DNA from 4 places in the Synechococcus sp. LTW-R genome. Region 4 is predicted to be linked to each of the others. Evidence: predicted binding sites of a transcription regulator. Region 4 holds the regulator's gene; each other region holds the start of a gene.
The links. The regulator NtcA, encoded in region 4, controls nitrogen genes in cyanobacteria. The targets are predictions, from matches to a motif close to GTANCNNNNGNTAC.
Positions count from the first base shown of each region.

Region 1: the regulator NtcA is predicted to act here: its motif matches at 2,897-2,910, upstream of H0O22_RS02075 (ammonium transporter).
Region 2: the regulator NtcA is predicted to act here: its motif matches at 3,768-3,781, upstream of urtA (urea ABC transporter substrate-binding protein).
Region 3: the regulator NtcA is predicted to act here: its motif matches at 4,944-4,957, upstream of H0O22_RS10875 (NarK family nitrate/nitrite MFS transporter).

Region 1 is NZ_CP059060.1:342,405-349,550, reverse strand. It holds gene H0O22_RS02090 (SLC13 family permease) at 1-421, opposite strand, end outside; gene H0O22_RS02085 (Rrf2 family transcriptional regulator) at 567-1,019, shown strand; gene H0O22_RS02080 (hypothetical protein) at 1,012-1,266, opposite strand; gene H0O22_RS02075 (ammonium transporter) at 1,364-2,821, opposite strand; gene H0O22_RS02070 (DUF4278 domain-containing protein) at 3,188-3,403, shown strand; gene H0O22_RS02065 (hypothetical protein) at 3,499-3,717, shown strand; gene H0O22_RS02060 (calcium/sodium antiporter) at 3,730-4,815, opposite strand; gene H0O22_RS02055 (DUF389 domain-containing protein) at 4,872-5,969, opposite strand; gene H0O22_RS02050 (SulP family inorganic anion transporter) at 6,080-7,146, shown strand, end outside.
Region 2 is NZ_CP059060.1:1,975,280-1,982,425, reverse strand. It holds gene urtD (urea ABC transporter ATP-binding protein UrtD) at 1-12, opposite strand, end outside; gene urtC (urea ABC transporter permease subunit UrtC) at 9-1,136, opposite strand; gene H0O22_RS11000 (branched-chain amino acid ABC transporter permease) at 1,141-2,295, opposite strand; gene urtA (urea ABC transporter substrate-binding protein) at 2,388-3,677, opposite strand; gene ureG (urease accessory protein UreG) at 3,874-4,479, opposite strand; gene H0O22_RS10985 (urease accessory protein UreF) at 4,525-5,199, opposite strand; gene ureE (urease accessory protein UreE) at 5,192-5,692, opposite strand; gene H0O22_RS10975 (urease accessory protein UreD) at 5,771-6,694, shown strand; gene H0O22_RS10970 (urease subunit gamma) at 6,764-7,066, shown strand; gene H0O22_RS10965 (urease subunit beta) at 7,073-7,146, shown strand, end outside.
Region 3 is NZ_CP059060.1:1,957,517-1,964,662, reverse strand. It holds gene H0O22_RS10895 (hypothetical protein) at 10-207, opposite strand; gene H0O22_RS10890 (hypothetical protein) at 235-396, opposite strand; gene H0O22_RS10885 (nitrate reductase associated protein) at 529-996, shown strand; gene H0O22_RS10880 (nitrate reductase) at 977-3,199, opposite strand; gene H0O22_RS10875 (NarK family nitrate/nitrite MFS transporter) at 3,281-4,834, opposite strand; gene H0O22_RS10870 (molybdenum cofactor guanylyltransferase) at 5,103-5,690, shown strand; gene moaA (GTP 3',8-cyclase MoaA) at 5,687-6,715, shown strand; gene H0O22_RS10860 (sulfite exporter TauE/SafE family protein) at 6,712-7,146, opposite strand, start outside.
Region 4 is NZ_CP059060.1:1,567,621-1,574,766, forward strand. It holds gene dcd (dCTP deaminase) at 182-775, opposite strand; gene H0O22_RS08950 (cob(I)yrinic acid a,c-diamide adenosyltransferase) at 775-1,365, opposite strand; gene rph (ribonuclease PH) at 1,468-2,202, shown strand; gene ntcA (global nitrogen regulator NtcA) at 2,268-3,008, shown strand; gene H0O22_RS08965 (DUF3084 domain-containing protein) at 3,084-4,262, shown strand; gene H0O22_RS08970 (resolvase) at 4,259-4,708, shown strand; gene H0O22_RS08975 (DUF3146 family protein) at 4,686-4,943, opposite strand; gene pth (aminoacyl-tRNA hydrolase) at 4,950-5,582, opposite strand; gene H0O22_RS08985 (TatA/E family twin arginine-targeting protein translocase) at 5,590-5,832, opposite strand; gene psbH (photosystem II reaction center phosphoprotein PsbH) at 5,837-6,037, opposite strand; gene psbN (photosystem II reaction center protein PsbN) at 6,124-6,264, shown strand; gene H0O22_RS09000 (alpha-mannosidase) at 6,261-7,146, opposite strand, start outside.

The DNA of each region.
Region 1 (7,146 bases), 1.2 Mb from region 4:
GGGAAATGCGGCGGCGCTTGCACCAGCCCTCGACCACCGGCAGCAGGCTGGCCACGATCGGGGTGTTGGGGACCACCGCAGAAACGGGGCCGACCACAGTCACCATTAGGGCGATCATTCGCTTGGGGCTGCGAATCGCATCGGAGCCAATCAAGGCCCGCAGGCGATCCAAACCACCACTGCGGAACAATCCCGCGGAAATCGCAAACAGACCCGCCAGGGTGATCAGGGCCGGGCTGCCAAAGCCCTCCAGGGCCTCCCTCGGCTCAATCACGTGAAAGCTGACGAGCAACCCGGCGGCCAGCAGGCCCGTGAGATCCGGGGCCAGCCAACCGGACACAAACAGCACGACCGAGCCGATCAGCACCAGCAGCGTGATCAATGCTTCGGGCTGCAGAGCGGCAGCAACAAGATCAGCCAAGACAGGGGCGATCGGGCAAGGCATTCAGCCTACAGGTCAAGAAATACGGCAATGAGGTCGGGAACTACGACCCGAAGGGAAAAGGGATAGCAGAAGCCAATAGCCAAAAGGGAACCACGCACTAACAATTCCCAAGTGCTTTACCGTGGAATCAACCCAAGTCGCGCCGTTGTCCTTCAACGCCAAAACCCGCTACGGGCTCCTGGCCCTACTTGAACTCGCTGGCATCGAGGCCCGAGGAGGACGGCTGCAGGTCTCCGCCATCGCCCAGCGCCAGGACATTCCCGAGCGCTACCTCGAGCAGCTGCTGACCAGCCTGCGCAAAGAGGGCCTGCTCAACAGCAGCCGCGGCCCCAGGGGGGGCTACCAACTGACCCGACCCGCCGCAACGATCCATCTCAGCGAGGTGCTCGACTGCCTGGAGGGCAGATCTGAACCGGAGCAGGCGGTTCAACCGAGTCTGGAGCGACAGGTGCTGCACGCCCTCGACACTCAGCTCACGGACCAGCGGCGAACGCTGCTGGAGTCCACAACCCTGGCGGATCTCCTCGCACAGCGGGATGCGCGCCTCCAGGCTCAGGCGATGTACTTCATCTAGTGGTGCTCAAGTGGGTGCGGGGCGCCCGGGGGACCCGCTCAATCCACGGCGAAAGGCTCATTACCAGCAGTGGAACCACCACGAAGCCGAACAGCAGCGTCACGCCCCAAAAGTGACGGACCACCAAGGTGATGATTGGCACCTGGGCGTTCTGGGGCAGCACCTGCCGGCACTCCACGCAAACCAAGCGCACAGGCGGCTGCTCGGTTTTGGTGATCAAGCGAGCACCGCAGCGCGGGCAGGGCAAGAGCTGGACGGCCGTTGGCTTGCATGCTGACAGGCCAGTACAGCCGGCCAATAAAAAAGGCCCGCCGAAGCGGGCCCAGGGAGTACCGGTCAGAGAATCACTTCGCCGAGGCGAAATCGGGGTAAGCCTCCATGCCGTGCTCGCCGATGTCGAGACCTTCGATCTCTTCTTGCTCGGTGACGCGGATGCCACCAAACAGACCGCCGATCACCGACCAAGCAATCCAGCAGGTGACGATGGTCCAAATGGCATAGGCCGCACAGCCCAGGGCCTGGATACCCAGCTGGCTGATGCCGCCACCATTGAGAAGCCCGATGCCGGCGGAGCCCACATCCATGCCATCCACGCCCCAAAGGCCGATCACAAGGGTGCCCCAAACTCCGCACACACCGTGCACGGAGAAGGCGCCAACGGGATCGTCGATGCCAGCGGCGTCGAGTGCGGAGACCGCGAAGACGACGATGATGCCACCCACGGCACCGGCAACCCAAGAACCCACCAGGGTCATGTTGCCGCAACCTGCGGTGATGCTCACCAGACCGGCCAGGATGCCGTTGATGATCATCGTCAGGTCAGGCTTACCCGAGGTCAGGGTCGAGACGATGGTGGCCGCAATGGCACCGCCAGCAGCAGCCAGGGTGGTGGTCACTGCCACGTAGGGCACGTACTGGTCCATCGCCAGCTCAGAGCCGGGGTTAAAGCCGTACCAGCCAATCCAAAGGATTAGCGCGCCGAGGGTTGCAATCGACATGTTGTGGCCAGGGATGGCCTGAGGCTTACCGCCCACGAACTTGCCGATGCGGGGGCCAAGCAGCATGGCGCCCACCAGACCGGCCCAAGCCCCAACGGAGTGAACGATGGAGGAGCCAGCGAAGTCAATGAAGCCGAGCTCGCTCAGCCAGCCGCCGTTCCACTGCCAGGAGCCGGAGATCGGGTAAATAAACGCGGTCAGGACGAGAGCGAAGATCACGAACTCACCGAACTTGACGCGCTCAGCAACCAAACCGGAAACGATCGTGGCAGCGGTGCCCGCGAAAGCGGCCTGGAAGAGGAAGTCAACGGTGGGGACCAGACTTCCGTCAGTCACCATCTCAGCGGTGACAGTGGGGTCAAAGAACAGGCCGTTGAAATAGAACCAGCCGTCAGCGACGGAGCCGCCGTACATGAGTGAGTAACCAATGAACCAATAGGCGGTCACCGCAAGGGCGAACACGAAGAGGTTCTTGGCGAGAATGTTGACGGCGTTCTTCTGTCGGCACATCCCGGCTTCGACCATGGCGAAACCGGCGTTCATGAAGATCACCAGGATCGTGGCCACCAAGAGCCACATGTTGTTAGCCAAGAAGGCTGCATTGAGCTCTGGCAACTCGGTTGCGTGAGCTGAAAGGTTGAAGACACCCAGACCGAAGAGAGCCAGGGGTACACAGGCCAACCAGGTCAACGAGCGGCCAGAGGAAAAACCTCGCACCTTGCGGAGCAGGAGCTGCGGTCCCTCAAGCAAACTCGCTTCCTGCAGGCTCTTCGGCCGAGGCCGAGATGCAGAAGCAACAGTCATCAAAAAGCAGTCGCTGGGTGGATGACGGATAACCGCCATTAGACCCAATGTTCCGCATCAACCAACCCCGTCAAGGTGGCAGTCGCTACAAATTAGCAATTTGACTCGAAAAGACGACCGAGCCACCGGAACGAATATGAAGGAAAGATGTTCGAGAAATCACACACAATATTACAAAAAGTACAGATACACAGATTTTGTTCACTGTGAACATTCCTATTCCGCTAGAAATGCTGCAGAAGGACAAAACGTTGAGGGAGCCCCCTCTGGGCCTGGCTCCACCGGAAGTAGCCCACCGCAAGGCGAAGCAACGCTCCTTCCCACGAAGCGGACAACCCACCGACCCTTCGAGGCCCGATGACCACCATGAGCAAACTGCAATACCGGGGCGTCAGCTACGACACCGCCAGCCACGAACAGCCCGCCGCCATCCCTGTTGAGCACGCTTACCGGGGCCAGCACTTCGAGGCCCCTCTACGCCACGAAGCCGCTGCCGTCGACGCCTCCGTCGACCTCCAGTACCGCGGCCACCACTACCACCACCGTCAGGCGGACGCCGCGGCCCAAGTCAACCAGGGCTGATCACGCAGCAAAACCAAGGCTTTTGATTTTGGTTCGCGTTGATACATCAGCATCCGACGCCTCCCCCTGGAATAGGGGGAGGTTTTTTTTGGGCCATGGACATCACCCTGACGTCCGTCGGAGCGAGCTACAACCTCAAACACCGCAGTGTTCTGGGGATGCTTTGGCTGCAAACCCATTTCGCCAATGACACCTGGGAGCTGATTTGCTCCGGCAAGGTGAATCTGAACCGGGAGAGCAGCGAGAGTCTCTACAGCGACGCCACCGCGGCTGGGCTCAGCGTCTCCATGCTCCCGAGCGTTGTTCTGAACTGAAGCGCCGCCTCTCTAGCCAGCGGCCTTGCGCTGCTGCATCCAACGCAGAGAGGTCCAGGTGAGGAAAACGAGAACCAGCGGCAGGACCGCCACCAGGACAAAGAGCCTGAATTCATCGATACCTGGTGCCGCAGTGCTGCTCAGGATCTGCTCAATCAGATAGAGGCCATAGGCCCCGAGCAACAACCAACCTTCCAGGCGGTTGATCACGCCGCCACTCCAGAAAATCGGCAGGCAGGCCAGGGTCGTCAGCACCATGACAGGGAAGTCACGGCGGAGCAGCTCCGGGCTGACCAGCAGACCGTCCTGACCAGAGAACAAGGCACAGAGCCCAAGGATCAGCAGTTGGTTCAGAAGGTTGCTGCCCACCACGTTGCCGATGGCCAAGTCCGCCTTGCCCCGATAGGCCGCCACAAGGGAGGTCACCAGCTCAGGCATCGAGGTTCCGGCCGAGACGATCGTCAGACCAATGACCGCCTCGCTGACCCCCAGGGTTTGGGCCGCCGCGATCGCCCCTTTGATCAGCACTTGGGACCCCACCACCAGCAGCGCCAGGCCCACGGCCAACTTGAACAGGGCCACCGGAGTGGTTGAAGCCCCCTCCGCATCAATATCATCGAGGCCTTCCTCGTGGTCTTCCCGGGCTGAGCGGACTTCCCACACGAGGGTGATCACCAGGGCCGTCAACAGGGCCAGACCCGCAACCCAGGTGAAGCTGCCGGATGAAGCCATGGCCCACGTGGCCATCGACACCGCGAGCAACAGGGGCACATCACGCCGGACTAAGCGACTGCGCACCCGCAGGGACGTGATCGCCGCGCTCGCGCCCAGCACCACCATCACATTGAAGATGTTCGAGCCCAGAACATTGCTCACGGCAATCGAATCACCGCCTGAGCTGCCCTGAAGGGTCGAGAGCAGGCTCACAAACAACTCAGGGGCGCTGGTGCCAAAGGCAACCACCGTCAAACCAATGACGATCTGGGGGATGCCGAGCAGCAGCGAGAGCGCCACGGCCCCTGCCACGAACAACTCTCCCCCGCCAAAGAGAAGCGAGATGCCGGCCACGATCTCCAGGAAGGTGAGGGCGTCAGGCATGGCCAGCAGCGGACTGGCCCAATTGTGCACAGAACAGCCGAAATGTCTCCTGAGCGTTAAGCGGGCGGAGCCGGGGCCGTCACGGGAGGAGTCGGAGGCACCGGGGCCGGCTCAACCGGTTCGGGCGCCTGCTCCTTGGGTTCCTCCACCGGGATCGGCTCCGGGTTGGGTTCGGTTTCAGGACCGATCACATCGATCGAAACCCGCTGCACCAGAAGCCGATAACGGAATTTCTGGGTCTTATTAATGAAGTCCTGAACGGCCGCGACCTGCTTGGGGGTTGGCAAGTTCGGCCGGCTCACCCGCACCGCCGCCTTGATCAAGGGCGGGTTCTGGCTCCAATCGATCTTCACGTCAGTGAGCTCAGAATCCCGGCCCAAGGTGATGGTGTTTTTACGCAGGCTCTCGGTAATCGCCCGCTCCACCTCTTCCAGGGCCTGCCGCTGCTGCGCTTGACCCAGCAGCGTGACAAAGCCACCCGTCAGCGGGATCAAGAGCAGGCCGGTCAGCAGCAAACTGACCAGCCCCATCTGGCTGCGGAACAGCTGCTGGCGCAGGCTCGCCTGGGTGGCCACCAACGTCAGCAGGCCCCCCGACAGGATGCCGAGCAGGTTGGCGGCAAACAGCAAGGCCGCCCCCTTGGCGGGGTCCCATTGCTGCAACGCCAGCAGCAATCCGAGCACGCAGACCGGCGGCACCAGGGCCACCGCGATGGCCGTTCCTGCCACCGAGGAGACCGCTTCCGGTTTGAGGCGGCCATAGGTGGCCACCGAGCCCGCGACCAGGGCAATTCCCAAATCCAGCAGGTTGGGGGTTGTGCGTCCGAGCACCTCATCGCCGAGCACAGGCAGGTTGGCCACCAAGCCCAGGGCCGCTGAGGTCAACACCGTGATCGCCACCCCCACCGCCAAGGTCAGGAGGGCCCGACCCACGAGTGCCAACCGGCCCTCCAAGATCGCGAAGGAGGCACTGCGCAGGGGCAGGATCCAGGGGGCAATCAACATCGCCCCGATCACCACCGCAGCGCTATCAGCCAACAGCCCCAGGGTGGCAATCAAGCTCGCCGCCACCGTCAGCACGACATAGGACTGATCCAGGCGCGCTTCCCGCTCAAAGCTGGCCTCCAGGGCCGCCAGGCTGGTGGGCTCGCCCATGGGTCGCAGAAAGGTAGTGACTTCAGGATGACCGATTCGCTCACGGGCTGCCGGCCAAGCCCCAAATGATTCGGCTCAGACGTAGCGTCTTGCCCCCACTCGCAGCGGTCATGACCCCGGCGTCGACCTCCCCAAGAGCGTCAAGTTTTCGCCTGCTGAATCAGATCAGCACCAACAACATCAAAGGGGATCTCTTCGGCGGTGTCACCGCCGCGGTGATCGCCCTGCCCATGGCCTTGGCCTTCGGCGTCGCTTCTGGAGCCGGAGCGGCCGCTGGCCTCTGGGGCGCTGTGCTGGTGGGCCTCTTTGCGGCCCTGTTTGGCGGCACCCCGAGCCTGATCTCGGAGCCCACCGGTCCGATGACCGTGGTGATGACGACCGTGATTGCGAGCTTGACCGCCCGCAACCCCGAGCACGGCCTAGCGATGGCCTTCACCGTGGTGATGCTCGCGGGCGTCTTTCAGATCGTCTTTGGTCTGCTGCGGCTCGGTCGCTACGTGACCCAGATGCCCTACACGGTCATCTCGGGCTTCATGAGTGGGATCGGCCTGATCCTGATCATCCTCCAGCTGGGACCCTTCCTCGGTCAGGCCAGCCCCAAAGGCGGCGTGATGGGCACCCTCAATAACTTGCCCCAACTGCTGGCCAACGCGCGGCCCACCGAGATCAGCCTGGCGCTGATCACCATGGCGATCCTCTGGTTGACCCCGGCGGCCGTCAAAAAAATTGCGCCCCCGCAACTGATTGCCCTGGTGGTGGGCACCGTGCTCTCCCTGACGCTGCTCTCGGGCGGCGGCGGCGAAGAGATCCGCCGCATCGGGGAAATCGCCTCGGGATTCCCCGCCCTGCAGATCCCCCACTTTGAGCTGGGCGAATTGCAGCTGATGTTCGTGGACGCGGCCGTGCTGGGCATGCTCGGCTGCATCGATGCTCTGCTGACCTCGGTGGTGGCCGACAGCATCACCCGCACCGAGCACAACTCCAACAAAGAACTGATTGGCCAAGGCCTCGGCAACCTCGCCTCCGGCCTCTTCGGTGGCCTGCCCGGCGCCGGCGCCACCATGGGCACTGTCGTCAACATCCAGAGCGGCGGCCGCAGCGCCCTCTCGGGCATCAGCCGCGCCCTGATCTTGATGGTGGTGATCCTCGCCCTCACCGGCGTGGCCGCCCGGATCCC
Region 2 (7,146 bases), 410 kb from region 4:
GGGGGCACTCATGGCTGAACCTCCTCTTGTCCGTCCAGTTCCAGTTGCGGATAGGTGCCAATGCGCCGGGCGATGCCCAGGCGCGTGAGCAGGTTGCGGGGGCCATCGCTACGCCACCAACCGATGACGCCCTCCGGCAGGGCGGTGACCACCAAGATGAACAGGCCGCCTTGGATGAAGAGCCAGCTCTGGGGCATGGCCTCACTGACCAGGCTCTTGGCGTAGTTGATCGCGACGGCACCCAAGATGGCGCCCACCAACGTGCCGCGACCGCCCACGGCGACCCAAATCACCATCTCGATCGAGAAGGGGACGGTCATGTACTGGGGCGAGACGATCCCGGATTGCACCGTGTAGAGCGCCCCCCCAATGCCGGCCAAACCACCGGCAATCGCGAAGACGATCGTCTTGAAGAGGGTCGGGTTGAACCCCGCAAAGCGGAGCCGCGGCTCGTCATCGCGAATGGCAATCAAGACATCGCCAAAGCGACCGCGCACCACCCAGCGCACAAAGGCCCAGGCCGCGATCACCATCAGCGCTGTGAACCAGAAGAAGCCGCGCTGCATCTCCGGCGAACCCACCATCTGGCCAAACAACTGGGTCACGTCGGTCTTGAGACCGTTGGTGCCGTTGATCAGTTTTTGCTGGCCGTTGAAGAAGTTGAAAAAGACCAGCAGGGCCGCCTGGGTCAGGATCGAGAAGTAGACCCCTTTGATGCGGTTGCGAAACACCAGGTTGCCGAGCACGGCCGCCAGGACGGCCGGGATCAACCAGATCGCCACCAGGGTGAACAGGGGCGAATGGAAGGGCTGCCAAAACGCCGGAAGCTGCTTCACGCCATAGAGGCCGAAGAACTCCGGAATGCCATTGGGGAAACCGGAAGAGCTATTGAGCTGCAGATACATCGCCGCGGCATAGCCGCCCAAGGCAAAGAAGATGCCCTGCCCCAGGCTGAGCAGCCCTGTGAAGCCCCAGATCAGATCAATGCCCAGAGCAACAATCGCCAGCGAGAGGAAACGGCCCAGCAGGTTGAGACGAAACACGGGCAGGACCGCGGGTGCCGCAACGATCGCGGCAATGATCAGCACCCACAGCAGGAGCTGCGGCCAGCGGGACTGCTGAAAACGTTGAAACATCAGTTCAGGCCTCCACCATGCGTCCCTTCTGCGGGAAGAGGCCCGCGGGACGGAACTGCAAGAACAGAACGATCAGGGCGAAGACCATCACCTGCGCCATGCTCGTCGTGGCGAAGAACTTCACCGTCGCGGCCAGCGGAGAAGGCATCGCAGGCCAGAGCGTCAGCAGACGACCAGCACCGATCAGATCCGTGAGCCATCCAATGGTGAATGACGCCAGGACGGCGCCAAAGAGATTGCCCACGCCACCGAGGACCACAACCATGAAGCAGCCAACGATGTAAGAGCCGCCGACATTCGGCCCCACCGAGCCGAGGAGCGAGACCGCAACGCCGGCGATCCCCGCCAGTCCAGAACCAATGCCGAAGGTGAGGACATCGACGGTGTCCGTCGGAATGCCCAGGCAGTCACTCATGGACCGGTTCTGGGTCACGGCGCGGATGCGTGTTCCCCAAACACTGCGGTTGAGGAACAGGGTGACGCCAAGCACCGAGACGACGGTCATCACAATGATCACCAGCCGAGGCACCGGCAGGGTGAGATCGGCCCACTCCAAGCCACCACGCATCCATTGCGGCGCAGTCACGTCGACGTTTCTGGAGGTGGCGCGGGCAATCCGCGAGATCTGAGAAGCCAGACCACCCGCCAAGAGCACCCCGACCAAGGCCGAGGTCGCCCAACAACCGGCACGCACGAGTCGCGCCCGCGGTCCCTCCAGCAGGGGGGCGGGCAACACCAACGGCAAGCTGAAGCCCACCACCAGGGCGAGCACCACGCCAGCGGCGGTGGCCAGGGGAACACTGCGCACGAACTGCTGCAGGATCAGGCTCACCCCCCAGGTCGCCAGCAAGGTCTCGAGGGGATTGCCGTAGAGACGGCGAATCACCGTCCGCTCCAAGAGGATTCCGACGACGCCGCTCACCACGAAGGCCAGCGGAATCGCCACCAAGACATAGAGGTTGTAAACGGGTTCAAAGGCCGGCAGCTTGAAGATCAGCTGCACGACGTAGGTCGTGTAGGCGCCGAGCATGATCAGCTCGCCATGGGCGAGGTTGATCACCCCCATCAAGCCGAACACAATCGCCAGTCCAAGGGCGGCCATCAGCAACACCGAGCCGATGGCCACGCCGTTGAAGAGGCTTTCAAACAGCAGTTGCACGGAAATCCGAAGCAGGCAAGCAGGGGAGAAAGCAGAAAAAGAGGAGTCCCCGGAAGGACTCCCCCATCAGTCAGAGCGGCCGGAGAGGGCGATCAGAGCTTGTAGCGCTCACCCTTCTTGGCGTCCGTCCAGTCGCAGGCGTAACCCTTGGAGCTGGGCTCGTACTGGTTCCAGGCCTGAGGAGCCACAGGACCGTTGGTGGACTGGAGGATCTTGAACTGACCGTCCTTGGTGATCTCACCGATGCGCACGGTCTGGGAGAGGTGATGGTTGGGCATCACCTTGACCTTGCCCTGGGGTGCATCGAATTCGATGCCGATCAGGGCTTCGCGGACCTTGTTGTCATCGAAGCTGTTGGCCTTCTCGACGGCGGCCTTCCAGAGGTAGACCATGTTGTAGGCCGACTCCTGCGGGTCAGCGACCATGCGATCGCTGCCGTACTTCTTCTTGAAGTCAGCGGCGAACTTCTTCGATGCCGGGGTGTCGATCGACATCATGTAGTTCCAAGCGCCGTAGTGGCCCTCGAGGAACTCAGGTCCAATGGTGCTGATCTCTTCTTCCGCGATGGAGTAGCTCATCACGTAGTAGCCATTGGCCGGGGTCAGACCGGCGTCCTGGATCTGCTTGAAGAAAGCAACGTTCTGGTCACCATTCAGGGTGTTGATGATCACACCACCATTGGGCATCGCCTTCTTGATCTTGGCGATGATCGGAGCCACTTCGGTGTTACCGAGAGGCAGGTAGTCCTCACCCACAACCTTGCCGCCCAGCGACTTGAGCTGCTGCTTGGTGATGGTGTTGGAGGTGCGGGGGAAGACGTAGTCGGATCCCACGAGGAAGAAGGGCTTGCCAGCGGCAGGCGACTTCTTAAACATGAACTCGGTGGCGGGCTCCGACTGCTGGTTCGGAGTTGCACCGGTGTAGAAGATGTTCTTGGAACACTCCTGACCCTCGTACTGAATCGGGTAGTAGAGGAAGGCGTCCTTAGACTCGTAGACGGGCAGCATCGCCTTGCGGCTGGCGGAGGTCCAACCACCGAAGACCACAGGAACCTTGTCCTGATCGATCAGCTTCTTGGACTTCTCAGCAAAGGTCGGCCAATCGGATGCGCCGTCTTCAACGATGTAGTCAATTTTGTATTTCTTGCCGTCAACGGTGACACCACCGGCGGCATTGATCTCATCAATGGCCATCTTTTCGGTGTCCACCAGAGTGGACTCCGAAATCGCCATCGTGCCGGTCAAGGAGTGAAGGATCCCGACTTTGACGGTGTCGTCGTACTGAACATTGGAGGCGGAGTCACCGCCACCACAGGCCACCAAGCTCAGCGAAGTAGCGAGGGCCGTTGCACCGGTCAGCAGACGCAACGAAGACTTGCGCATCAAAGGAGATGCCATAACTTTGAATCAATGAAGGCCGCCGCCGTCGTTCAGCGGTAAGAGGAATGTATTGATCGAGGCAGGGCTTCCCAGGTAGCAATCAGCACCAAATCGACAATTACGAGTCCAGCCAGACTTGAGTCAAATTCAAAAAGAATTCGGCGACTTTTGCGCCGTATCAACGGCAACAGATCAACAGCTACCTCGGTAGCTGTTGCAACAGAAAGGTCTCGACCTGCTCCAGGCCTTCTCCGCTGTGGAGGTTCGTGAAACACCAGCCGCGGCCCGGGCGCATCCGCTCGGTGTCGCGCTCCATCACCTCAAGGCTGGCCCCCACCATGGGCGCCAAATCGATCTTGTTGATCACCAGCAGGTCGGATCGCGTAATGCCAGGACCGCCTTTGCGCGGAATCTTGTCTCCAGCCGCCACATCAATGACATAGATGCAGAGGTCCACCAGCTCCGGGCTGAAGCTGGCCGCCAAGTTGTCACCACCGCTCTCGACCAGCACCAGATCGAGATTCGGATAGGCCTCCTCGAGATCCGCGACGGCCGCTCGGTTAATCGAACAGTCCTCCCGAATGGCCGTATGGGGACAGCCTCCAGTCTCGACGCCACGAATGCGCCCGGGCTCCAGCGCTCCAGCGCGGGTCAGGAATTGGGCGTCCTCCTGGGTATAGATGTCGTTGGTGACCACCGCCAGCTCCAGTCGGTCACGCAGACGACGACAGAGCGCCTCCACGAGAGCCGTCTTCCCCGAGCCGACCGGACCGGCCACACCCACCCGCAAACGACTGGTCGTCATCGCCTCAGCCCCTGAGCACCGTTGAAGTTGAGCATGGTGATCGGCTCAGCTGCGGAACAAACGGGAGTAAAGCTCCGCGTGGCGCAACTGGGCCGTCCCCGCCCCCACCGCTCCGTTCCAATGCTGCCGCGGATCCAGCGCCGCCAGCTCCTGCCCCCGCTGGGCCAAGAGGGGGGCGAGCTTGAGTTGCAGGCGTTGGGCCTGGGTCGGGCCCAACGGAACCAAACGGACCGCCGCACTGAGCTGATTGGCAACCCAGGAGTAGAGGTAGGCCTCCTCCACCTCCGGCGAATCCAACGCGAGGGACACGCAAGCCCAGGCGTAGGCCGCTGGCCAGGCCAACGGGACCCCGACTTGGGGCAGGGGCCAACCGAGGTCGGCGAACAACGTGACCAAGGACCGTCCCATCTGGCGTTGCTGGGCCCGCAGCTCCGCCGCTTCGCGCTGCACCAGCAACCAACGATCCAGGCTTCGCAGCTGCCGCTCCGCCTCCGGCTCACCAGCGCTCCAGGCGCGCAGCATCGCCATCAAGGGCGCAAGCGCGGCGGCCTCCATGGCCACGCCACCACGCAGCAGCTCCGCCCTCAGCCAATCCTCCATCGCCTGCTCGGAGCTGAGCCGACCGGACTGAACCAAGACCTCCAAGCCCTCGGAATAGCTGAAGGCCCCCACCGGCAGCGCCGGACTGACCAACTGATAGAGCCGGAGCCGATCAGCCATGGGAGTGGGCATGGGGAACGCCCTCATAGGCACCGGCCTCAGGCCGGAAGGGCGCATCGAGACACTCCACCTGCAGCTGCCGTTGCCGCAGGAGGTCCGCCAGGACGCTGTCCTGCAAGAGCACCAGGCGGTCGGGATGCAACTCCATCGCCACGTGGCGATTCCCCAGGTGATAAGCCGCCTGCAGCAGGGCCAAGGGGTCAGTGCTGCGGACGTGCATCACCGGCTCCGGCTCCGCCTCGACCTGCACCCGCCATTGACCGTCGTCGCTGACCAGGCAATCCCCGGGCTGCAGAGCCGCGCCACGGGGAAGCTGCAGCACGAGATCACGGCCACAGCAACTGCGGCGATGGCCCCGCAGGCTCGTGCGCTCATCAGCCGTCAGGGCCAACTGCAAGGGGGCGGCCCCGGACTGGGGCAGCGCTCCCTCGGAGTGACGCTCCACCAAGACGATCGCTGAACCCTGCTCCACCTGATGGGATCCGAAAGGCATCACCCTGACAAGTGACCACCCCTGGCCTTTGTGCTGATTGTTACCAAAGCAGGCGCGACGGGACCGGAGTATGCGGCCATGGCTGAACCGCAATCCGCGTGGCGAGGGCGCCTCGACCTCCAGTTCGAACGGCGGGGCTCAACGGATCGCCAACGCACCATCCATCAAGGTCAGGCCAGCTCGCCGCTGAAGCTGCAGCGGGCACAGCTGCAGAGCAGTGGCCATTGCGAGCTGCCAATCCTGCACACCGCCGGGGGTCTGGTGGGCGGCGACGAACTGCAGATCACGGCCCAGCTCCAGCCCCAGAGCCAGGCCCTGCTCACCAGCGTCGCGGCCCAGAAGGTCTACGGCAGCGTCGGACGCTCCCGCCAACACCCCCAGGGGGCCTGGTCACGGCAAACCCTGACCTTCAACCTGCAGCAAGGCAGCCAGCTGGAGTGGCTCCCGCAGGAGCTCGTGCTCTACGCCAATGGCCTGTTTGAACAGACCTGCCGCGTCCAACTGGCACCGGGCGCCAGTTTTCTCGGGGCCGAGGTTGTGCGGCTCGGACGCACGGCAGCCGGCGAAGACCTCCAGCAAGGCCGCTGGCGCTCTGCCCTGGAAGTCACCCGCACCGGAGCCAAGGACGAGCACTGGGAATTGGTGGACCGCCTTGAGCTCCATGGAGCGGCACTGACGGGTGAGCACGGCATGGCGGACCAACCGGTCTTTGGCTCCTTGGCCTGGATTGCCGGGGAACCGCTGAGCTCAACCGCGCTCGAGGCCTTACTCCACAGCTGCCGCGAACAACGGGCAGGCCTGGAGGGAACCATGGCCTGCGGCGCGCTCGAACAGGGACTCGTGGCCCGCTACCGCGGCCCCTCCAGCCAGGCCGCCCGCTTCTGGTTCTGCCGGATTTGGGCCCTGATTCGGGCGGTCCAAGGACTTGCCCCACCGGAGCCGCCCCGGGTCTGGCCCTTCCAGGAGAACCCGCTTGCCCCCAGGCCTGACTGTTCAGTCTGAACAGAGGAGGACCCGGCCCAGAACGAGAGTGATGGGGACCCATCCAGTGGATCAGGCTCCCGCCTCACCATGCATCTGACCCCTCAGGAGAAGGACAAGCTCCTGATCGTCACCGCGGCCCTGCTGGCCGAACGCCGCTTAAACCGCGGCCTCAAGCTCAACCATCCCGAAGCGGTGGCCTGGCTGAGTTTTCTGGTGCTTGAAGGGGCCCGGGACGGAAAAACCGTCGCAGAGCTGATGGCTGAGGGCACCACCTGGCTGAGCCGCGATCAGGTCATGGAAGGGATTCCTGAACTGGTCCACGAAGTCCAAATCGAGGCGGTGTTTCCGGACGGCACCAAACTCGTGACCCTGCACGACCCCATTCGCTGATCAGCCATGGCTGGATTGATTCCCGGGGAACTGATTCCTGAACCGGGCGAGCTGGAACTCAACAGCGGTCGCCCCGTCAC
Region 3 (7,146 bases), 390 kb from region 4:
GCAGCGAACTCAGCGCTCGCCGAGGACTTGCCACATCGCGGCTTGACCAGCAATCACGGGCTGCACGGACGCCGGTGCAGCGGTCGAGACAGAAGCGCTACGGATGAGCTGAACGCCCAAGGACGCCACGACAAAGGCGCCGAGAAAGCCCGTGGCGATGGTCAGGGGATGGCGGCCCTGAGCCGCAATACCAGTTTTGGTTGCCATGACGGCAGAAAGGATTCGACCCAACCACTATGGAGACGCCAGCCAGCCATCGCCAGCTGAACCGGTCCAAAACGTTGTGGAAGCCACTGGCGCGATGGACCAAGCGGCTGCGCCGGCCAACAGACGATCGCTGCTCAGCCAGCCATGGGAACCACCGAGCAGAACCCCAAGAGCAACGGCGAGACGCATGGCGGAGCGGTGAATTGAAAGGAGTTTGCAGAGATCAACGGACGCATTTGGGAGCCGTTGACACCAAACCGTTCACCCCACTGCCGGCAATCCCCAGAAGCGTCAAAATCACTACCAGAACCCCGTCTGGCCGTGACCTCTGAGGCCCCCTCGGCAAGCCATTGCTTTGACTTCGAGAGCGATTTCATCGGCAATTGGCGCTGCATTCCCCTCTGCGTGCGCCGCAAGCTGGATCTCTGTGGCGTGAAGCTCAAACTCAACCACTGGCTGGCCCTGAACCAAACGCAACGGCAGAGCCTCGTCGACTGGGAGGACACGCCGGAGGGCCTCGATCACCTCCGCCAACACCTGCTGGCGTGCACCGAGTCCATGGCCGACGGTCAGGCCAAAACACTGCCGATCGCAACGGGGGAGGCCTGGCAGAACCCCATCGAGATTCCCGAGCTCCTCACAGCCGCCGCCGAGACCCGCGGCATCAGCCTCCGGCTTGAGCAGTGGTCCGCCCTCAACGAGCTCGAGCGCTTCGCCCTCTGCAAGCTCGCGCGGCCGGGGCATGACCACCACAACCTGGAGGCGGCCTTCAGCGAAGTGCTGGCGTAAACCAACGGCGCAGCGCCTCGAGCCGTCCAGCCTCCTGCTCGAGCGGCTTCACCACCGACACCGCTGGAGCAACGATCACGGCGCAGGCCTTGAGTTCCGGCTGCTTAGACACCGGGCAGGCCTGATCGTGCATCAAGGTGTTGGCCTCACAGGCGTTCTCCTGGGTGAACCCCCAATGCATCGGAAGAAACACCGAGCCCCGGCGGATACATTCGGTGAGCTTCACCGTCGCCGTGATGTGTCCGCGGCGGGAGCTCACGGCGGCCAGCTCCCCATCCTTTAACTGCAGCTCCAAGGCATCTTGCGGATGCACCTCCAACAGGGGTTTGGGGTGCATGGTCTGCAACCGCTCGACCTTCCCCGTGCGGGTCATCGTGTGCCACTGCCCCAGATACCGGCCAACGGTGAGCACCAACGGGTAGGTCTCACAGGGGGGCTCCGCCAGACCCATGGGTTGATCCGTGCAGAAGCGGGCACGGCCCGAAGGCGTTGTGAAATGATGGTCGCTGTAAAGCCGCTTCGCCTCGCCGCTGGCTGATGCCCCCGCGGGGAAGGGCCACTGCTGCGGGCCCGCCGCCTCCAACAAGGCGTGACTGAGGCCGGAGACATCACAGAGTCGGCCCGCAGTGAGCTGACTGAATTCCGCATACACCTCCGCAGCCGAGGCGTAGCTGAATTGCTCCTCAAAACCCAAACGCCGGCCCACCTCGGCGAACACCTCCCAATCCGGACGGCTCTCCCCATGGCGGGGGCGGTAGGCCGGGCAGTAGGTCACCCGACGCTCCGAATTGGTCATCGCCCCGGCCTTTTCACTCCACTGGGCCGCGGGCAACAACAGGTGCGCGTAGTGGGAGGTCTCGGTATCGGCGTAGGCGTCGCTGACCACCACCAACGGGCAGCGCCGCATCGCGGCCTTGACCCGATCGAGGTCCGGCATGCTCACCAACGGGTTGGTGGCGGCCACCCACCACAGATCCAGCTCACCGCGCTCCATCGCCTCCACCTGTTGCCAGGCCGCCAAGCCGGGGGTCGCCGCGATGCGTCCGGCCGGGAACTGCCACGCCTGTTCCACCTCCTGGCGGTGCTCAAGGTTGGTCACAACGCGATAGCCCGGCAGGAGATGGGCCAAGCCCCCGGCCTCGCGTCCACCCATGGCATTGGGCTGGCCGGTCAGGGAGAAGGGACCCGCACCCTCCTTACCGATCTGAGCGGTCAACAGATGCAGGTTGATCAGACCACCCACCACCGCGGTGCCTTCGCGCCGCTGGTTGACCCCCATCGACCACAGGCTGAGCACCCGCTCACGGCGGTGGAAGAGCTCCGCCACCTCCCGCAGCCGCTTTTCTGGAATGTTGCAGAACCGAGCAACCTTGCGCGGCGTCCAGCGGGCCGCCAAATCAAAGAAGGCCTTGTAGTTCTCGGTGTGATCGTCAATGAAGGCCGGGTCCTGACCGTTCTCGCGGAGAACCAAATGGGCCAGGCCGTGGAGCAACGCCAAGTCCGTACCAGGCGCAATCGGCAGATGCACATCCGCAGCCTTCGCGGTCTCCGTGAAGCGGGGATCGACGACGACGATCTTCACGCTGCCGGGATGGCGCTTTTTGCGTTTCAAGAGGCGCTGAAACAGCACCGGGTGGCATTCCGCGGTGTTGGTCCCGATCAGGAAGGCCACCGTGCAGTGGTCCAAATCCTCGTAACAGGCGGGCGGACCATCGGAGCCCAGGCTGCGGGTGTAGCCCGCCACCGCGGAGCTCATGCACAGGCGGGAGTTGGCATCGAAGTTGTTCGTGCCCAGGGCACCTTTCAGCAGCTTCTGGGCCAGGTAGTAGTCCTCGGTGTGGAACTGGCCCGATCCATACATCGCAATCGCATCGGGCCCCTTGGTGGCCAAGGTGCTGCGGATGCGGCCCACCAGCAGGTCCATCGCCTGCTCCCAAGTGATGGGTTGGAACGGTTCGTCCAGGCTGGCGCGGTAGAGGGGCTCGCGAAGCCGACCACGACCCAAGGTCTCGCCAACGGTCGCGCCCTTGATGCAGACCTGGCCCAGGCTCGAAGGGTGCTGGCGGTCACCCCGAGCCGTCCACATGGGATTGCCCTCGGCATCACGCTTGACCGCCTGGCCGGGCAAGGCCGGTGGAATCAGTTCAAGACCACAGCCCACACCGCAGTAGGGGCATTGGCTGCGCACGTTGCCGGAGGCCATCACCACAACCGAAACAGCGTCAAAAGAAAAAAGGGGCGGCTCAGCATGGCCGCCCCGAACAGACCCCTGTAATGGGGTGGATCAAGCGTTGACGAGCAGCTTCTCGTCAGCGTGCTCTTCAGAGAAGGAACCCTCGGGCTCCTTGAGAAAGAAGAAGCAGAGGAAAGCGACGATCAGTCCGGCAATCCCGAGGATCTGGAAGAAGGCGCTGTTGGAGGAGGCAACGATCTCGGCAGAAGGATCCTTGCCGCCACCCATCCACATCGGCAGGAGGCTGAAGATCGTCAGGTAAGCCACTGCACCAACGTTGCCGTAGGCGCCGACCAGACCTGCGATCTGACCGGTGACGCGCTTCTTGACCAGGGGCACCATCGCGAAGGTGGCGCCTTCACCCGCCTGAACGAAGAACGAGGCGAGCATCGTGATCAACACCGCGACGGTGATGCCCAGGCCACCGGAGAAAGTGCCCGGCTTGATCATGCTCATGATCAAGTAACCAATGCCCAGGCCACCGGTGAGGAAGGCCATGGTGTTTTTGCGGCTGCCGAGCTTGTCGGAAATCAGGCCGCCACCAGGGCGAGCCACCAAATTCACGAAGGCAAAACAGGACGCCAAGATGCCGGCGGTGGCCTTCGGCAGATCAAACGTGGTCTCGAAGAACGTGGGCAGCATGGAGACAACGGCCAGCTCAGATCCGAAGTTCACGATGTAGGTGAGCTCCAGAATGGCGACCTGCTTGAACTCGTAGCGGTCCTCCTTGGGGTACTGCTTAACGCCGTTGATCAGGTCGCGGTTGGTGCGAATAATGCCCCAGGTCTGGAAGCCAAACCAAACCAGAACAGCGAGGAGCGCCAGGGGATAGGTGCCGGCGTTCAGGAAACCAACCTTTTGCAGGCGCCAGCAGAGCACGCAGAGAATGGCCGCGAAGGGAACATTCATGCCCAGCAGACCCCAGAAGTCCCGCATGGAGGTGACTTCAAGACCGGCAGACTTGGCTGGCTTTTGGTAGGTCTTCCCGGGAGGAGTGTCGGTGACGTTAAAGAAGTAGATCACCCCGTAGACGGCCGAAATGATGCCGGTCAGAGCAATCGCTCCACGCCAATTCAAGATGGCGCCAGTGGGCAGCTCGAAGCCGCCGGAGAAGGAGAGGAAGCCAGCCAGGGCAACCAGAGTCAGCGCGGAGAAGGCGGAGCCAAAGTTGCCCCAACCGCCGTAGATGCCTTCAGCAAGGCCGATTTGTTTGGGCGGGAACCACTCCGCCACCATACGGATGCCGATCACGAAGCCGGCACCAACGATGGAGAGCAGCAGGCGAGCGACCACCAGCTGGTTGAAGTCCTGCGCCGATGCAAACAGCAGACAGGGGATGACCGAGAAGACAAGAATGCCCGAGTAGGTCTTACGGGGACCGAACTTGTCCAGCAGCATGCCAATCAGCACGCGGGCGGGAATCGTGAGAGCGACGTTGCAGATCGCAACGGTACGAATTTGACCAAGATCAAGACCAAGATCGGCCTTAACGGTTGTCGCTAGAGGAGCAAGGTTGAACCAGACGACGAACGTCAGGAAGAACGCGAACCAGGTGAGATGAAGAGTGCGATATCTCCCCTGGAGCGACCAAAGATCGCTAAGCATGGAGGACAGGGACAGTGGGATGAGCCCAGGCCTTCAAAAAAAGCAGCGACCAGGGGGACAGCGCATCAAGCGCTGAAGAGATTGGACCACTCGCCACCCACAGACTCGGGTAACGACAGCTACCAAAGAACAACTCGAGCGCAAAGCAGAGCAGGCTCTAATGACAGGAATTAATGGCGCTTATCAGTTGTCGCTACGGCCACAGTTCAGGTCCGTTTTGTAGCAACAGCGACGCTTCAAGGGGTTCCCGGGGAACCATCGTGCCGCGATGACTCCGATGCGGCTCGAGGGAGCAGTGCTCTGCGGCGGCGCCAGCCGGCGGATGGGCCAGGACAAGGCAGCCCTCCCCCACCCCAACGGCGGGAGCTGGCTGTCCCATGCGGCTGAACTCTTGAGCCAGGTCTGCCCCTCCGTGGCGGTCTGCAGCCAACACAGCAGCCATGCCGACCTCATCGCCGAACTTGAGCGGGTTGCATTGGCCCTCGAGCCCACACCAGCCCAAGGCCCCCTCCACGCCCTGCAGCTGGTCCTTCCCAGGGGTAGCGACAGCGCCCTTCTAGTGGCACCAGTGGACATGCCCCAGCTCACCCGAAGCGCACTGGATGCATTGATCGCGCAGTGGAAGCACTCCCCCAGCCAGGCCGCCGTGGCCCATGACGGCGAGCGGTTGCAGCCCCTGCTGGGGATCTATCCCGGTGGAGCCGAGCAACGCATCGGTCTGGCCGAGGTCCTGGCCAGCGGAGAGCGGCGCTGGCAGGCCTGGCTCGCCACCATCCCCCATCAAGCTGTAGTGCTCCCCGCCCAGCCGCTGATCAATGCGAACACCCCGGCCGAGCGCGCCAGGCTGATGGCATGAGCGCAGGCACCGCAACCGATCAACTCCAGCGTCCCCTCGGAGTCCTGCGGCTTTCCCTGACGGCGCGCTGCAACCTGGCGTGCCCCTACTGCCAACCCGACGGGCAGGAGCCCGCCGACCGGCTGAGCACGCAGCAGCGGCTGCGGGTGATCGAAGCGGCCTGCAGCCTGGGGGTCGGCAGCCTGCGCCTCACCGGCGGAGAACCCCTCTTGGCCCCCGATCTCGACGACCTGCTCGAGGCGATCGACCAGGGACGCCGGGCAGCGGGCAGCCCCCTCAGCGCCCTGAGAGACATCGCGCTGACGACCAATGGCGTCCTGCTCAGCCCAGCCCGCGCGCTGCGGCTGCGGCAAGCCGGGTTGCAACGCCTGACCATCAGCCTCGATGCCGTCGACCCCGCGCTGGTGGGGGAGATGAGTGGCCGGCCGCAGCAGGGGAAGCAGCTCTTGGAGCAGGTCCTGGCGGCCATCGCCGCGGCCAAAGCCGCTGGATTTGATCCGGCCGCTGGGGAGCTGAAGCTCAACAGCGTGATCCAACGCGGCCGCAACGACGATCAACTGCTCCCCCTCGCGGCCCTCGCCCGGGAGCAGGGCCTGGAGTTGCGGCTGATCGAAACGATGGATGTGGGCAACCGCAATGGCTGGTCCCCCGAGGACGTCGTCCCCGCCGCCGAAATGCTCCAGCGCCTCAGCCACCACTGGCCCCTGGAGCCCCTTGGGCGTGCCGCCCATGGCACCGCCAGCCGCTGGCGTTACCGCGATGGCCACGGCGCGGTCGCCGTGGTGGCCTCGATCAGCCAACCCTTCTGCGGCGATTGCAACCGGCTGCGGGTCACCGCCAATGGCATGGCCTACACCTGCCTGTTCGCCTCCGAAGGCCAAGACCTCAAGCCTTGGCTGCAGAGCCCAAGTCAGCTCCGCCGCGCGATGGGCCAGCTCTGGCACCAGCGCCAGGACCGCTACAGCGAAGAGCGCACGTCCAGCGCGGGGCAGCCCAAAGCGGAGATGGCCTACCTGGGGGGCTAGGGCAAGGGCAAGAGGCCGGACAACTTCAGGCTGGCCAGCAGCAAGACCAGCGCCAACAGGCGGCGAATCCAGACCTCTTGAAAACGGCGACTGCCGCACCAACTCCCCAGGGCTCCCGCCAGGGCCACCAGCGGCAAGGGGGCCAGCAAAAGCGGGGCTGGAGGCAGGGCTGACGCGCCGTAGCTCAGCAGCCAACCACTGAGCCCCGCCAAGGAATTGCACCAGATAAAAGCCGAGGAGACCCCGGCCGCCAGGCGGATCGGAAGCCAACCCGCGAGCAGCACCAGCGGCGTCAAAAAGATGCCGCCACCGGTCCCGCTCAACCCGGCCAGCAGGCCCAGCACCGCGCCCGTCAGCAAGACCACAGGCCATGGCGGCAAGGCCACGGCCCCGCCCGTGCGCTCTGAGGGAGACCAGCAAAGCCGCAGGGC
Region 4 (7,146 bases):
TTGTTCCACAGATCGCGCAAATGACTCAACCCAGGCAGTATTTATGTTTTGAACAGGACTTCGATCAAGCGCTCAGCAGAACAAGCATCGCGACTTGCCCCAACTTTGGCGACTACCTGGAAAGACACTCCTAGTTAAAAGAAAGCCTCACCAACGGACCAGAGACTCTCAATCGAGAAAGTCAAACGCGCGCCAAGGTGACCCGCTCGGGCTGGTGCTGGTACTTCCCGGCCCGGTCCTTGTAGGTGGTCTCGCAGGGGTCGCCCTCAAAGAAGAGCAACTGACAGATGCCCTCGTTGGCGTAGATCCGGCAGTCCGCTCCGGAGGAGTTGCTGAACTCCAGAGTCAAATGGCCCTCCCAGCTGGCCTCGGCCGGGGTCGTATTGACGATGATCCCAAGACGGGCATAGGTGCTCTTGCCCAGGCAGATCACGGTGATGTTGGGGGGCACCCGCATGTTCTCCAGCGCCACACCCAATCCATAGGAATGGGCCGGGAGGATGAAGTAGGACCCGTCCTCGTCCTCATGCAGCGGAACCGGCTCGAGGTTCGCCGGATTGAAGCGCTTGGGATTCATGATCGTGCCGGGCACATGCCGGAAGATCAGGAACTCCTGGGGCGACAGGCGCAGGTCGTAGCCGTAGGAGGAGCAGCCAAAGCTCAAGACCGGCTTTTGACTGTTCTCCGGATCGAGATGACGGACTAGCTGCGGCTGAAAGGGCTCGAGCATGCCCTGGGCGGCCTGCTCGTTAATCCAACGGTCGTTCTTGAGCATTAGAAACCTCGGCGCAGCTGGGTGACCTGATCGGCCATGGCCAACAAAGCCGTGGGCATGGACGGCCCCGTCAGGATCACATCCAGGTTGGACGGCCGCTGCTCCAGGGCCGAGACCACCTCCGCTTCCGCCAAATAACCCAGCTCAACAGCCAAGCCCAGCTCATCGAGGACCAGCTGATCCAGCTGCCCGCCCAAGAGCTGCTCGCGGGTGTACTCCCAAACCTCCCGCACAGCCGCGGCATCCGCCTGGGATGCCGGCATGGGCTCGGCGAGGCAACCCGCCACGGCAGGCCGAAGCCACTGCAGACGGCCGCAGAGCCAAACGCTGCGATCCAGACCTTGATCAACACCGCCCTTGAGGAACTGGCTGACGAGCACGCGGCTCCCCAATCCAGCACTGCGCAACGCCTGACTGAACACGCCGCTGAAGCTGCCGCGAAAGGGCGCCGTATGCACCTGGAGCTGCCCCTCCTGCTGGGCCGCCAGGCGCACGCTGCGGGCGGGGGCCGACGCTGGAATCGAGGCCAGCGGACGCAGGTGTCCAGCACGGGGAGTTGCACTGGGAGTGGCTGCAATGCTGGCCGTCATCGAGTGCATGGCTGCCGCTTGGGATCCTGAATGTAGCGGCGTTAGGCCGTCCGGCAAGCAACAAGCACTACCTGTAGTGCAAACACCCGTACCATCGAGGCCATGACCAGCACCCAACCCCGGCGGGATGGCCGCAGCACCTCGGATCTACGCAGCACGCGTTTCGGCTGGGATCCGATGGGCTTCGCCCTGAGCTCCGTCACCGTTCACACGGGTCGCACCGCAGTGATCTGCAGCGTCTGCCTCGAGGAGGGTGTCCCGAAGTGGCGCAAGGGCTCTGGCAAGGGCTGGCTGAGTGCCGACTACAGGCTGCTGCCCGCCAGCACCCCCAGCCGCCAGCCGCGGGAGCTGATGAAGCTCAGCGGCCGAACCCAGGAAATTCAACGTTTGATTGCCCGCAGCCTTCGGGCCTGCCTCGATCTCGAGCTGCTGGGGGAGAGGACGCTGCAGATCGATTGCGATGTGCTGCAGGCCGATGCCGGGACCCGCACCGCTTCGATCACGGGAGCCTGGGCGGCCCTAGCCCTTGGACTGCGACGGCTCGAACAACGCGGAGTGCTGGAGGGCTCACCCTTGATCGGCCAGGTGGCGGCGGTGTCGGTGGGCCTCGTGGATGGAGCCGCCCTGCTGGATCTCGACTACAGCGAAGACAGCCGCGCCGAGGTGGATTTGAACGTGGTGATGAATCAAGAGCTGCATTTGCTCGAAATTCAGGGCACCGCCGAAGGCGCACCCTTCAGCCGCCAACAGCTGTCTTCCCTGGTGGACCTCGCCGAAGCTGGCATCCAGCAACTCCAAGCGGCTCAGACCAAGGCTTTGGAAGAAGCCCCGAATTAGTTTCAATGGCTACACGGCCGCCCTGGACTGATCCGTAGGTTCCAGCAGACTTCAGTCGCGCTGAAATGGTCGTGGCAACGCAAGGATTCAGCCGCTACTCCCCTAGCCCTACTACCGGTACTTCTGTGATCGCACCGATCGCGGGAAGTCCGCTGCCACCCAATGCAACGCTCCTGGATGTCATCCGGGGGCTGAGCGGCAGCACGACCGAAATTGTCGAGCGCGGCAAGACGATCTTTTTCCCCGGAGATCCAGCCGAAAAGGTCTACCTGCTGAAACGCGGAGCCGTTCGCCTCTCCCGGGTCTACGAATCGGGCGAAGAGATCACGGTCGCACTCCTGCGGGAAAACAGCCTGTTCGGGGTGCTCTCCCTGCTGACCGGCCAACGCTCGGATCGCTTTTATCACTCCATCGCCTTCACCCGTGTCGAGCTGGTGACGGCCCCCGCCACCTCGGTGCGCAAGGCGATTGAACAGGACCCTGCGGTGGGACTGCTCCTGCTGCAAGGTCTGTCCTCTCGGATCCTGCAAACCGAGACCATGATCGAAACCCTCACCCACCGCGACATGTCCTCGCGCCTGGTGAGTTTCCTGTTGGTGCTCTGCCGCGATTTTGGGGTTCCCAGCAGCGACGGCATCACGATCGACCTGCGTCTTTCCCACCAAGCCATCGCGGAGGCCATCGGCTCCACGCGGGTCACCATCACCCGGCTTCTGGGGGACCTCCGCAACGACGGCCTGGTGCAGATCGACCGCAAAAAGATCACCGTGTTCGACCCGCTTGCCCTGGCGAAGCGCTTCAGCTAAACGGCTGACCGGGTGGCTGATCCCCGCTGATTTCCCACCGCCTGCAACCGATACTGACCGTCGTCGCCCAACGTCGTGTCCGGCTGGATCCTGATCCTGGCGCTGCTGATCCTCGGGGGAGTGCTCTCCACCCTGGGGGATCGCTTGGGATCCAAGGTCGGCAAGGCGCGGCTCAGCTTGTTTCGGCTGCGGCCCAAGAAAACGGCCGTGGTCATCACGGTCCTGACCGGCAGCTTGATCAGTGCGATTTCACTGGGCTTGATGCTGCTCGTCAGTGATCGCCTGCGCACCGGGCTGTTCGAACTCGATCAGATCGAACAACGTCTGCGGGATAGCCGTGATGCCCTGGCCAGCAGCCGCAAGGACTTAGCCCAAAGCCGCAGTGCCCTGCGCAGTGCCGAACAGGAGCGCAGCCAAGCCCAGAGCCAACTGAAGGTGGTCGAACAGCAGGCCAACCGACTCCAAAAGGAACTGGCCCCGCTGATGGAGCAGCGCCGGCAATTGGAAGTTGAACGCGATCGCCTCAGCCGCGACATCGCGGCCAAGGATTCCGACCTGCAGCGGAACCGCGCTGAGCTCGCCAAGCTCAACATCAAGATCAAGACCAGCAGCCAAGAACTGGAGCGCCTGGAACGCAACCTCATTGCCCTGCGGCAAGGCGATGTGGTGATCAGCAGCGGGCAACCCCTCGAGGTCGCCAAGGTCCGGATCGAGAACGCCAGTCAGGCCAGGGAAGTCATCCACGCCCTGCTGCAACGCACAAATTTGAACGTCTACCAACGGGTGCTGCCCGGGGAGACACCGAACCGTCAGATCCTGCTGGTGCCGCGGAGCGACATCAGCAAGCTGGAGACCACCCTGAGCAAGCGCGGCGAGTGGGTGGTCAGTCTGATCTCAGCTGCCAACGTGCTCAAGGGCGAGCGTCAGGTGGTCGCATTCCCAGATGTCAGGCCCAACAAGCGGGTCGTTCGCAGCGGCGAACAACTGGCCACCACCGTGCTGGAGGCCGATGAACGCTCCCAAGACCAGGTGCGCAGCCGCCTCAACCTGCTCCTAGCCGCAGCCTTAACCCGCGCCCAACGCCAAGGGGCCCTGGCCAATGGTTTGCAATTCGATCCGACGCGGGTCAGCCAACTGGCCGAGGCCCTGGTGAACCGTCCTCCCGGCGAGACCGCAAAACTCGAGGCCGTCTCCAGGGCGAACAGCGATCTGGCCGATCCGGTTGCCGTGGACATCCGCTGGCAGCGCCCATGAGCGCCTGGCTCGGCCTGGATCCAGGCCTTAGCAAATGCGGCTTGGTCTTGTCTGATGAGGGCTCAGGCACGGTCCTGGCCGCAGGCGTGCTCTCCCCCGACGGTTGCCTCGCTCAAATTCAAAGCTGGCAGAACGGCGCTGGGATAGAGGCGGTGGTGCTCGGCAATGGCACTGGCAGCAAACACTGGCAACAGCAACTCAGCGCCCTGGGGCTCAGGGTCCAGGTGATCCCTGAAGCCGGAACCACCCTGGCCGCCCGCGCGCGCTACTGGCAGCTGGAGCCCCCCAGGGGATGGCGGCGATTGTTGCCGGAGGGCCTACGCCTGCCGCCCCGGGACTACGACGATGTGGTCGCGCAACTCCTGCTCGAGCGCCACTGGGGAACGACGCTTAAGCGCGAGCCTGGCTTGACCGTGCTGGGCCTTAAAACTTCGCCCGGACGTTGAAGGCGTAGTCCCCCCCCGCCTCCAGCTGGTAATCGGTTTTCAGCAGAAAACGCAGCAGGGCGTCCTGGATCAAAGCCCGGCCCAGGGACGGTTCCACCTGCAACTCCCCGCGGTCAAAGAACCAGGCGAACGTCCACTCAAATCCGCCAGCACTGACCTCGCCCTCGAGCACCCGCTGGCTAAAGCTCTGGCGGAGCACCCGCAATTGCGCCGTTGTGGTGGGGAGGCGACTCACGCGGACTCAGGCGGTGGGTTGCTCGACCAGCTTGGCGGCAGAGGGAGCCACAAAACCGTTGAGCCTGTTACCGGCCCGCTCAAAACCCAGGCGCTGGATCAGATCAAGGCCCGATAAGACCTCATCGATCACCTCATCGAGCACCGGTTGCTCGGCTGCGGCGAAGCGGCCCAGCACGTGACCAACGGTGCGCTGCTTGCGCTCCACCGGATTCAAGGCCGGGGCACCAATGCCGATACGCAGCCGGGGAAACTCTTGTCCGCCGAGGTGGGCAATGCTGCTGCGCAAGCCGTTGTGGCCACCCGCACCGCCCGAGAGCCTCAAGCGCAACCGACCCAGGGGAAGATCCATGTCGTCCACCAGGATCAGCATCTGGGCAGGCTCAAAGCCAAACCAATCGAGGGCAGCCCGAATCGAGCGACCGCTCTCATTCATGTAGGTCTGGGGCATGAGCAGCCGCAAGCGTTCTGCCCCGTGCCCCACTTCGGCAAGGAGACCATGCAACTTGGACTGCTGCTTGAAGCTGCTGGCTTGACGCTTCGCCAACTGCTCAAGCGCCATAAAACCAACGTTGTGGCGGGTGCCGGCGTACTTCTCGCCGGGATTCCCCAAACCAACAACAAGACTCAACGGAGCCATGGCGCTCTCAACCGGCCGCTTGCTCGTCTTCGGCCTTGAGTTGAGGCTGAGGGTCGGACTTCACCTCCGCTTCCACCGTGTCGACGGCTTTGCGGAATTCGTTCTCGAATTCCTTGGACGCGGACTGGAAGCCCTTCAGGGTTTTGCCCAGGGTGCGACCCAGCTCGGGCAAACGCTTGGGACCGAACACCAAGAGACCGACAGCGGCAATGACCGCCATCTCTGGCAGTCCGATCCCAAACACGTTCATCGAATCAGCCGATGCCGTTCCAGTTCACGGTGATGCCGTCGAGGATCAACGATTTGTTGTACAGCTGGAGGATCACCAGCAGGAACACCAGGAAAAGGGCCATGAACACGCCCATCACGGGCGTGGTGCCCCAGCCGGGCACAACCTTGCCGTACTCGGAGTTCAGGGGACGCAGCAGATCTCCCAGGCGGGTGCGTTGAGCCATGTCGGGCTGTGCTCTCTGGCAAGGAGTTGGTCTCGTTACTGTAAGGGGCCTGGCTGCCTGAGCGGCCGGCCCTGTCGAGAGTTGTGATGGAAACCACCTCCCCAGCCATGTCAGTGGCTCTGGCCGTCCTGGCCGTGCTGCTCGGTCTGACCGGCTTCGGGATCTACACGGCCTTTGGTCCTCCCTCGAAGCAGCTCAGCGACCCCTTCGACGACCACGACGACTAAGCCCGCTCCAACTCCAGAGCCAGCAGCTGCCAAGGCTTCAGCGCCACAGCACCGCTCTGCCAGCCCTGGTCTTCGTCCTGGCGCCAACGCCAGCTCGAGCCCAACCCCCAGGACTGCCGCTGGGGGCTGAGGTTCTGCAACCGCAACGCCAGTTGCCGCGGGCCTGGGCCAGGCCTGCAGCTGAGCAGCCGGATTTGAGCATTGACCCAGTCGATCCCCTCCATCAGGTCAATGGGACCGGTCACTTCAGGGGCGCCTGCGATGTTCTTGGCGCGGCGTTGCGCCGGCCGCAGCCAGAGCGGTTCTCGAAAACGCTGGGCCAAACGTGGCGCACCAGCGGACCTCCAACCGTTCTGACAGGGGGCCAACGCCAGCCGAAGACGCTGGACGCCGTTGTCGGCGGAGGGATCCGGCCAGGTGGGCGCCCGCAACAGCGAGACGCCGAGACGCTCCGGGCTGGCAGACACCCCCTGAGGGCCATCCAGCAGAACAGCCAGACCACTCCCGCCGGCTTGGGGCTGGGTTGCGGCCCAGCTGATCGCGGTCACTTCCCAGCGCGCCTCTTCCCTCGGCGTCATGGGCTGAGCGGGGCGTTCCAGGACCCCAGCGGAGGTGTCCGCGGCGTAGCGCAGGGCCGCTTGCCCCAAGGGCAACTCGAGCCGCAGCAGCTCATGGCGCTGGCACCAATCGACCATCAAGGTCAACTCGAGGTAGGGGGAGGCGGCCCGCAGCTGAATATCCAGGCGCAGCGGGCTTTGGCCGCAGCGGCCGCGGACGACGAAGCGGCAACAGAGCGGTCCCTGCTCCACCAGCTCCGGAGTCCCCTCCCAGGTCAGGGGCAAGGGGTGCTTGCGGTAGTCCGCGGCGATATCCCAGGCATCC